DNA from 3 places in the Hydrogenophaga sp. NH-16 genome. Region 3 is predicted to be linked to each of the others. Evidence: predicted binding sites of a transcription regulator. Region 3 holds the regulator's gene; each other region holds the start of a gene.

Region 1 (3,270 bases), 1.9 Mb from region 3:
CCGCAAGCTGCAGCAGCAGGCGGCGCGCGCCGAAGACCAGGGCTTCCGCGCTGTCTACCCGGTGCGGCAGCTCCAGCCGCGCATCGAACACCGCCGGCAGCGTGACCCAGACGTGCGTCTCGGGGGCGCGGCCGTAGGCCTGGTCCAGCGCCGCCAGCAGCGCCGCATCGAACCGCCGCGCCAGCCCCGCGCGCGGCAGCCGCCGCAGATCGCCCAGCGTGCGGCAGCCGATGCGCGCCAGGGTCGGCTGGTGCGGCCGCACGGCGCTCAGGGTCGCCATCGGCAGCGCGTCCAGCGCGCGCGCCAGCGGCGGCGACACCCCGTCCTCCACCTCCGCGCGCGCCAGCGCCAGCGCGGCCAGGGCGTTGGGTGCCCAGGCCAGGGCCACCGCCCCCAGTTCCTGCGCCCCGCCCCAGAGCCGTTCGCGCAGCGCCGCCCGCCCGCCGAACAGGCGCAGGCTGGCCGCCACCTCCAGCAACACGGCCTCTTCGGCGATGGCGACACGGGGCGTGAATTGCAGCGCCCAGACCGCCAGCGCCTGCAGCGCCGCGTCAGTGGGGGACGGCGGGTCGTCGGTGCTCGGCAGTCGGAGTGCGGACCACAGCATGGTCGGCCTCGCGAGGAACAGGGAAACGGTCGGCGGCTCCATGGCCCAGGTCCAGGTCCAGCAGCCGGGGCGGCAGCGCCGCCGACAGCCCGGCCGGCAGCGCCGGCAGCTGCAGCGTGTGCGCCAGTGGTGGGCCCTTGCGCTTGATCACGTCGACCGCCAGGGCCCAGCCGGCACCCGGACGCACCAGCAGGCGCAGGGGCGCCGCCGACGATTCGCGCGCTGAGACTGCCGGCCGGCACAGCCACACCGGGCCTTCGTGCTCACTGGCCAGCACCTGCAGGCGCCGCAGCTGCGCCGGCCGTGCCTGGGGCAGCCAGGCCAGCACCGCCCCGCAGCTGCCGGCCTTGACCAGCTGTTCGGTGGCCCAGAGGCGCTCGGCCGGGGTATCGGCCTGCAACCAGACCAGCTGCCGGGCTGTGACGCCGTGCGGCATCAGACCCGGCAGGTGCGGTGGCTGCGGCGGCCCGACCAGCGCCACCTCCCGCCCGGCGGCACAGACCCGGCCCAGCGCCGGCCCCAGCAGGCGGAACTCCAGGGCACCCGCTGGGCTCGACAACAGTTCGGTCAGCCCGAATCCGGGCCAGCCCCCGCCCGGCAAGGCTGCGTCAAGCGCCCCGAACCCGCTGGCGCAGCTGGCCGTGACCGGCCGGCCCAGCGCATCGCCGCGCCAGACGAGGGCGGACAGGCTGGCCGGCAGATCGCCGGACGGGCGGATGAACGGGGTGGGCATGGTGGCAGCAAGGATTCAAATACTGTTTTTATGTACAGTAAAAGAAATCGAACCGATTGTCCACCCCCGGATATCACGGTCATGGAACCATTCAATTAGCACTCACTCATAGAGAGTGCTAACATTTCTGCAAGACCACTGAGGAGGTTCTTCACATGTCCACCACCCTGCTCGCCCCCGCCGCCCTGCCGACCACCACGCTGGCCGTCGCCAGCCCGTGGAACCGTTCGCTGACGCTGCCGCCGCTGGGCAATCTGGATGCGTACATCTCCGCCGTCAACCGCATGCCGCTGCTGACGCTCGAAGAAGAGCAGTCGGCCGCCCGCCGCCTGCGCGACCACAACGACCTGGAAGCCGCCGGCCAGCTGGTGATGTCGCACCTGCGTCTGGTGGTGTCCATCGCCCGCCAGTACCTGGGCTACGGCCTGCCGCACGGCGACCTGATCCAGGAAGGCAACGTGGGCCTGATGAAGGCCGTCAAGCGCTTCGACCCCGACCAGGGCGTGCGCCTGGTGAGCTACGCCATCCACTGGATCAAGGCCGAGATCCACGAATACATCCTGAAGAACTGGCGCATGGTCAAGGTCGCCACGACCAAGGCCCAGCGCAAGCTGTTTTTCAACCTGCGCTCGATGAAGCAGGGCTTTCGCGCCGAGGCCGCCGAGGGCGACACCCACCGCGAAGCCCTGTCGGACAGCGAGATCGACGTGGTCGCGCGCGACCTCAAGGTCAAGCCCGAGGAAGTGCGCGAGATGGAAACCCGCCTGTCCGGCGGCGACGTGGTGCTCGACCCCTCGCCGGCCGACGATGGCGAAGAAACCTACGGCCCGATCGCCTGGCTGGCCGACGCCAACCACGAACCGACCGCGATGATCGAATCGGCCCAGCGCGACGTGCTGGCCACCGAAGGCATCGCGCAGGCCATGGGTGAGCTCGACGACCGCTCGCGCCGCATCGTGACCGAGCGCTGGCTCAAGGTGAACGACGACGGCTCGGGCGGCATGACGCTGCACGAACTGGCGGCCGAATACGGCGTGAGCGCCGAGCGCATCCGCCAGATCGAGGTCGCGGCCATGAAGAAGATGCGCAAGACCCTGGCCGAATTCGCCTGAGCCTGCGGGCTCAGCGCACGAGATCGATGCGGTCGATGGTCGGCCGCACCCCCAGCCGCGCCGGCAGGCCGATGGTGCCCACACCGGGCGTCACCAGCAGCTGCCCGGCCCTTGTGCCGTACAGCCCGTTCCACCAGGGCTGCAGGGAATTGGTCTTGCGCAGGAACCAGGGCGAAAAACCGGGAATCCAGATCTGCCCACCATGGGTGTGCCCGGCCATGGACAGGAACGCCGCGCCCTTCGGCAGCAGGGCCACGGTGTCGGGCTGGTGCACCACCACCAGCCGCCGCGTGGAGTCGTTGCTGAGGCCGCCTGGCCAGAGGCGCTCAATCTGAGGCTGTGGTCGCCCGCCCCACTGGTCGTCCAGGCCCACCAGCTCCCAGCCCTTCCAGGGTACGGCCTGCCCTTCGATCAGGCGAACACCGTGCTGCGTCAGCGCTTCGCGCAGCGGCGCGGTGAGGTCCGGCCCCGGCGCCTGCACATCGTGGTTGCCCAGCACGCCCCAGACCGGATGACGCAGACGCGCCAGCGGTGCGAAGCCCGCACGCAGGTCCTGCGTCGGCTCGTGCGTCCAGTCGCCCGCGACGATCACCGCGTCCACATCCATGGCGTTGAGGCGGTTCACCAGATCGTCCAGCTGCCGGTCGCGGAAGAACAGGCCCCAGTGGATGTCGGCGACCAGCGCCAACTTCAGCGGCTGTGCTTCGGCCGGAATGCCGGACAGGCTGGTGTGGCGCACGCGGATCCAGTAAGGCTCGATCCACGACGACCACAGGCCCACCAGCACCAAAGCCGCATAGACCGGGTGGCGCCAGCGG
Region 2 (3,270 bases), 1.1 Mb from region 3:
CGATGCGCTTGGCCTGGCCCAGGTCGGCCAGCGTCACCTTCTCGAGGGTCAGGCCGACTTCTTCGGCGATGACCTTGCCGCCGGTCAGGATGGCGATGTCTTCCAGCATGGCCTTGCGGCGGTCGCCGAAGCCAGGGGCCTTGACGGCGACAACCTTCAGGATGCCGCGGATGGTGTTGACCACCAGCGTCGCCAGGGCTTCGCCTTCGACGTCTTCGGCAATGATCAGCAGCGGACGGCCGGCCTTGGCCACGGCTTCCAGCGTGGGCAGCAGGTCACGGATGTTGCTGATCTTCTTGTCGAACAGCAGGACAAACGGGTTGTCCAGCAGGGCGGCCTGCTTCTCGGGGTTGTTGATGAAGTAGGGCGACAGGTAGCCGCGGTCGAACTGCATGCCCTCGACCACGTCGAGTTCGTTTTGCAGCGACTTGCCGTCTTCCACGGTGATCACGCCTTCCTTGCCGACCTTGTCCATCGCGTTGGCGATGATCTCGCCGATGGAGGTGTCGCTGTTGGCGGAGATGGAGCCGACCTGGGCGATTTCCTTGCTGGTGGTGGTGGGCTTGGAGGCCTTCTTCAGCTCGGCGATCAGGGACTCGACGGCACGGTCGATACCGCGCTTCAGGTCCATCGGGTTCATGCCGGCGGCCACGTACTTCATGCCTTCGCGCACGATGGCCTGGGCCAGCACGGTGGCGGTGGTGGTGCCGTCACCGGCGTTGTCCGAAGTCTTGGAAGCAACTTCCTTGACCATCTGGGCGCCCATGTTCTGGAGCTTGTCCTTGAGTTCGATTTCCTTGGCCACGGACACACCGTCCTTGGTCACGGTGGGGGCGCCGAAGGAGCGCTCGAGCACCACGTTGCGGCCCTTGGGGCCCAGGGTGGTCTTGACCGCGTTGGCCAGGACGTTCACGCCTTCAACCATGCGGGCGCGGGCTTCGCCGCCGAAAATGACGTCTTTTGCTGCCATGTTGATTTCTCCGATTCAGTAAATGGGGATGGATGAGGGAAGAATTACTTCTCGACGACCGCGAACAGGTCGTCTTCCTTCATGACCAGCAGTTCGTTGCCATCGACCTTGACGGTCTGGCCGCTGTACTTGCCGAACAGAACGCGGTCACCGACCTTGACGTTCATGGCGGACAGTTCGCCCTTGTCGTTTTTCTTGCCGGGACCGACGGCCAGGACTTCGCCCTGGTCGGGCTTCTCGGCGGCGGCGTCGGGGATGACGATGCCGGAGGCGGTCTTGGTTTCGCTGTCAATGCGCTTGACGATCACGCGATCGGCGAGAGGACGAAGGTTCATTGCATCTCCTGAAATGGATCAAATGTTGGGGGTCAGATGGGCGGGGCCACTGGCCATGGGGCTGGGCCCCGCGGATCGACTGGGAGTCGGGTGTTAGCACTCAACTCCAGCGAGTGCTAATCATAAGGGCCGGTCCTGCCCATTTCAAGTGCGTCCCCGGAAATTCCAGGCTGCCAGATGATCTGCCATATTGGCAGCCATTGGCGGATTGGCAGTGTTTCGCAGAGACTTGGCCGATGGCAAGTGCCTGAATTCAAAGAATTTTTCGTCTGGCACGGTTCTTGGAAAGTGGCAGACATCGGCAGACTTTCCCCCACCCTCACCATGTCCACCACCACTGCAGCCACCGCCGCACCGGCGGCCAGTCCCGAGCCGGACGCCGTTGAAATCTCCCTGTACGAGTCGCGCCGGAAGATCCAGACACGTTCGGTCAGCGGCACCTTCACCCACCTGCGCTGGGCCGCGGTCTGGTTCACCCAGATCCTGTTCTATGCGCTGCCCTGGTTCAACTGGAACGGGCGCCAGGCGGTGCTGTTCGACCTGCTCTCGCGCCGCTTCTACCTGGGTGGTCTGGTGCTGTACCCGCAGGACTTCATCTACCTCACCGGCCTGCTGGTGATGTCGGCGCTGTCGCTGTTCCTGTTCACCGCGGTGGCCGGGCGCCTGTGGTGCGGCTACGCCTGCCCGCAAACGGTCTACACCGAGATCTTCATGTGGATCGAGAAGCGGATCGAGGGCGACCGCGCGGCCCGCATCCGGCTGGACGACGCGCCCATGAGCGGCGCCAAGTTCGCCCGCCGCGGTGCCAAGCACCTGGCCTGGGTGCTGTTTGCGCTGTGGACCGGCTTCACTTTCGTGGGCTACTTCACGCCGATCCGTGCCCAGACCGCCGAGGTGCTGGCGGGCAGCATGGGTGCCTGGCAGACCTTCTGGATCTTCTTCTACGGCTTCGCCACCTACGGCAACGCAGGCTTCATGCGCGAGCAGGTCTGCAAGTACATGTGCCCCTATGCCCGCTTCCAGAGCGCGATGTTCGACAAGGACACCTTGATCGTGACCTACGACGCCGCCCGCGGCGAACCGCGCGGCTCGCGCGGCAAGAAAGTCGATCCGAAGGAGAAGGGCCTGGGTTCGTGTGTGGACTGCACGCTGTGCGTGCAGGTCTGCCCCACCGGCATCGACATCCGCAAGGGCCTGCAGTACGAGTGCATCGGCTGCGGCGCCTGCGCCGACGTGTGCGATGAGGTGATGGACAAGTTCGGCTACGCGCGCGGTCTGGTCAAGTACTCGACCCAGAACGCCATGACCGGCGGCTGGGACAAGGCACAGACGATCCGCCGCGCGCTGCGCCCGCGCGTGCTGGTGTATTCGGCCATCCTGGGGGCGATCGCGGTGGCGGTGGGCGTGAGCCTGTACCTGCGCGTGCCGATGAAGGTGGACGTGATCCGCGACCGCGGCGCGCTCGCCCGCATGGTCGACCAGGGGCGGATCGAGAACGTCTACCGCCTGCAGATCATGAACGCCACCGAGGACCGGCAGCTGATCCGGCTGGCGGTGGAGGGCATGGAGGGCATCGCGCTGGCCTCGGAACCGGTGGTGGACGTGCTGCCGACCGAGGTGCGCACGCTGGCCGTGCGGGTGCAGGTGCCCCCGGGCGCCGCGAGCGGCTCGCACCCCATCGTGTTCCGGCTGCAGTCGAGCACCGACGAGGCGATCCGGCTGGACGAGAAGACCACCTTCCTCGTACCGCGCTGACGCGGCCTGCGCGCGTGGGAAACCCGCGCGGGTATCGCGCCGTGCTTGCGGTCACAATGCCGGCCCAAGGGGGTTGACCAAGCAATGAAAGCCGTTGGCTGTGGCCCCTTCTTTTGCCCTCACTTCCTCCGCCCCATCTGTTCTTGACCGCGCCGTGTTCCAGGCGGCGGCGGCTGGCACGGCGCTGCTGCTGATCTGGACCGCCTGGCA
Region 3 (3,270 bases):
GCCCGAGACGATCTCGACCGCCACTTCGCAGTGCGAGGGCAGCACGATGGGCCGGTTGGACAACGTGTGCGGTGCAATCGGCACCATGATCCAGCCGCCCACAGACGGGTGCAGCAGCGGGCCACCGGCCGACAACGCGTAAGCGGTGGATCCGGTGGAGGTGGCGATGATCAGACCGTCGGCGCGCTGGTTGGCCACGAAATGACCGTCCACCTCCACCCGCAGTTCGATCATGCTGGCCACGCCGGCCCGGTTGACGACCACATCGTTCAGTGCCGTCGCCTCGAACACGCAGCGGCCGTCGCGCCAGACGCTGGCCGCCAGCAGCGACCTGGGGTCTTCCTCGAACTCGCCGCGCAGGATGGCCCGCAGGTTGTCCTGGTAGGCGCCCAGTGGAATGTCTGTGATGAAACCCAGGCGCCCCTGGTTGATGCCCACCAGGGGCACGCCATAGCGGGCCAGTTGCCGACCAATGCCCAGCATGGTGCCGTCGCCGCCGAGCACCAGCGCCAGGTCGATGGACCGGCCCATGGCAGGGACGTCCAGCGCCGGGTATTGCAGCAGGCCGGTGTTGAGCGCGGTGTCCCGCTCCAGCGAGACGTCGCATCCTTCGTCATGCAGGAACTCGGCCAGTGTCTCGACCACCTTGCCAGAGCCGGGTGCCTGGTACTTGCCGACGATGGCCACATGGGCGAATCGCAGGTGGCGCTTCGGCGCAGAGGCCTCGTGGCGGCGGGTGTCTGGCTGGGTCATGTGCAAATTACAACATAGGGGGAAAGGGCAGTCGGCCCCCCGGAAACCCTTGTCCTCATTCCCTGTTTTCGGGTGGCACCGTCCGTAAAATGGGGCCATGCTGGACGACCGATCCAAACTTCTGCTCAAGACCTTGGTCGAGCGCTACATCGCCGACGGCCAACCCGTCGGTTCCCGCACGCTGGCCAAGGCGGCCGGCATGGAGCTCTCCCCGGCGACCATCCGCAACGTGATGAGCGACCTGGAGGAACTGGGGCTCATCGCCAGCCCCCACACCTCGGCCGGGCGCATCCCCACCGCCAGAGGCTACCGGCTGTTCGTGGACACCATGCTCACCGTGCGGCGCGAGGACATTTCGGGTGCAGAGAACATCGGCGCCACCGGCATCGAGGCGGGCGCTCAGCCGCAGCGCGTCATCAGCCACGCCGCCCAGATGCTCTCCAGCCTGTCGCAGTATGTGGGCGTGGTCATGGCGCCTCGGCGCGCCTCGGTGTTCCGGCACATCGAGTTCCTGAGCCTGTCGGAGCGCCGCGTGCTGGTGATCCTGGTGTCGCCCGACGGGGATGTGCAGAACCGGATCATTCACACCCAGGCGAATTTCACCCAGTCGCAGTTGCTGGAGGCGGCCAACTTCCTCAATGCCCACTACGCCGGCCTGACGATGGAAGAAGTGCGGGCGCGGCTGCGCAACGAGGTCGAGGCCTTGCGCGGCGAGATTGCCTCGCTGATGCAGGCTGCCGTCGACATCGGGGCCGACGCGGGCGCCGAGCGTGAGGAGGTGGTGGTCTCGGGTGAGCGCAACCTGCTGTCGGTCAGCGAGTTTTCCAGCGACATGGGACATCTTCGTCAGCTGTTCGATCTGTTCGAGCAGAAGACCCAGCTGATCCGCCTGCTCGACGTGTCATCGCAGGCCGATGGTGTGCGCATCTACATCGGTGGCGAAAGCCATGTCGTGCCATTTGAAGACCTGTCGGTCGTCACGGCGCCCTACGAGGTGGATGGTCAGGTGGTGGGCACGCTGGGCGTCATCGGCCCGCAGCGCATGCCGTACGACCGCATGATCCAGATCGTCGACGTGACCGCCAAGCTGGTGAGCAACGCCCTGAGCCACAAATGAGCAGGGCGTTACTGCGTCCTACAATGCGGGCCTCGTCGGGCCGTTAGCTCAGTTGGTCAGAGCAGAGGACTCATAATCCTTTGGTCGTTGGTTCAAGCCCAACACGGCCTACCAAAAAACCGTGCTACAATGCATGTCTTCGCGGCTGTAGCTCAGCTGGATAGAGTACTTGGCTACGAACCAAGGGGTCGTGGGTTCGATTCCTGCCAGCCGCACCAAATGAAAAGCCCGCAGCCACAAGCTGCGGGCTTTTTTCTTTTTCGCTCCGAAGCGTTCTCCCCGGGCCGTTCCTTCATGAGCAAAGCATTCACCCGCGAAACCGACTCCGACGCAGACGACGAACTGCCCGAACCGGTGGTGCTGCCGACCGGGGTGAACTACATCACCCGAGCGGGTTACGACCGGCTGCGGACCGAGTTGATGGCGCTGATCGACGACGAGCGGCCCCGCATCGTCGAGATCGTTCACTGGGCCGCCAGCAACGGAGACCGGTCCGAGAACGGCGACTATCTGTATGGCAAGAAGCGCCTGCGCGAAATCGACCGGCGCATCCGCTTTCTCACGCGCCGGCTTGAAGTCGCCGAGGTGGTGGACTGCTCGCAGCACCATGGCGGCGACCAGGTGTTTTTCGGTGCCACCGTGACCTATGCGGACGATGAGGGCAGGGAGACCACGGTGACCATTCTCGGCGTGGACGAGGCAGACAGCTCCCGCGGCGAGATCAGCTGGGTGTCTCCCGTGGCCCGCGCTCTGCTGAAGGCGCGAGTGGGTGATCTGGTTCGGCTGGTGGTGCCCGGAGGAAGCCAGGAGCTGGAAATCCTTTCGGTCAGCTATCCCGCGCCCGGGGGCTGATGCGGCCGTTCAATTGGCGCGGAGTCGCTGCGCCTTGATCACCGAGGTGGTCCGCTTGAGGCTGCGCAGCACTTCGGCAAGGTGTACCCGGTCGCGCACGGCCACGGAGAAGCGGATGTCGGTGGCCGTCTGTGCGGGCTCGTCGCCCATGTCCACGTGGGTGATGTCCGCCTCGGCCGAGGCGATGGCGGAGGCCACGCGAGCCAGAACCCCCTTGCCGTTGGTCACGGTGACCACCACGGTGGTATCGAACGGGCGCGTGGGCTCATCGGCCCATTCGACCTGGAGGAACCGCTCACCGTCGCGCGCCAGCAGGCGCTTGCCGGTGGGACAGTCTTCGGTGTGCACCGTCAGTCCCTCGCCGCGGCCAAGATATCCCACGATGCGGTCGCCCGGGATCGGCTGGCAGCAGCGCGCGAACTGGACCGACAGGCCTTCGCTGCCATCCAGACTGACGACCCCCTGGGAAACCGAGCCGTCCTCACCGGCGGCGTAGCGCTCGGTGCTGATGAGCACCGCGTCGGGTTTGAGCCCGGTTTCGGCCAGCA

What was found. The regulator HrcA, encoded in region 3, represses chaperone genes, less so after heat shock. The targets are predictions, from matches to a motif close to TTAGCACTCNNNNNNNNNGAGTGCTAA.
Region 1: the regulator HrcA is predicted to act here: its motif matches at 1,436-1,462, upstream of rpoH (RNA polymerase sigma factor RpoH).
Region 2: the regulator HrcA is predicted to act here: its motif matches at 1,399-1,425, upstream of groES (co-chaperone GroES).

What each region holds. Positions count from the first base shown of each region.
Region 1 covers NZ_CP029344.1:1,932,520-1,935,789, reverse strand. The annotation lists gene DD542_RS09400 (DNA polymerase Y family protein) at 1-607, opposite strand, end outside; gene imuA (translesion DNA synthesis-associated protein ImuA) at 552-1,340, opposite strand; gene rpoH (RNA polymerase sigma factor RpoH) at 1,496-2,452, shown strand; gene DD542_RS09385 (metallophosphoesterase) at 2,463-3,270, opposite strand, start outside.
Region 2 covers NZ_CP029344.1:1,154,796-1,158,065, forward strand. The annotation lists gene groL (chaperonin GroEL) at 1-970, opposite strand, end outside; gene groES (co-chaperone GroES) at 1,015-1,305, opposite strand; gene ccoG (cytochrome c oxidase accessory protein CcoG) at 1,630-3,060, shown strand; gene DD542_RS05640 (carotenoid biosynthesis protein) at 3,215-3,270, shown strand, end outside.
Region 3 covers NZ_CP029344.1:73,975-77,244, reverse strand. The annotation lists gene DD542_RS00355 (NAD kinase) at 1-753, opposite strand, end outside; gene hrcA (heat-inducible transcriptional repressor HrcA) at 851-1,870, shown strand; tRNA gene DD542_RS00345 (tRNA-Ile) at 1,908-1,984, shown strand; tRNA gene DD542_RS00340 (tRNA-Arg) at 2,012-2,088, shown strand; gene greB (transcription elongation factor GreB) at 2,090-2,722, shown strand; gene DD542_RS00330 (bifunctional (p)ppGpp synthetase/guanosine-3',5'-bis(diphosphate) 3'-pyrophosphohydrolase) at 2,732-3,270, opposite strand, start outside.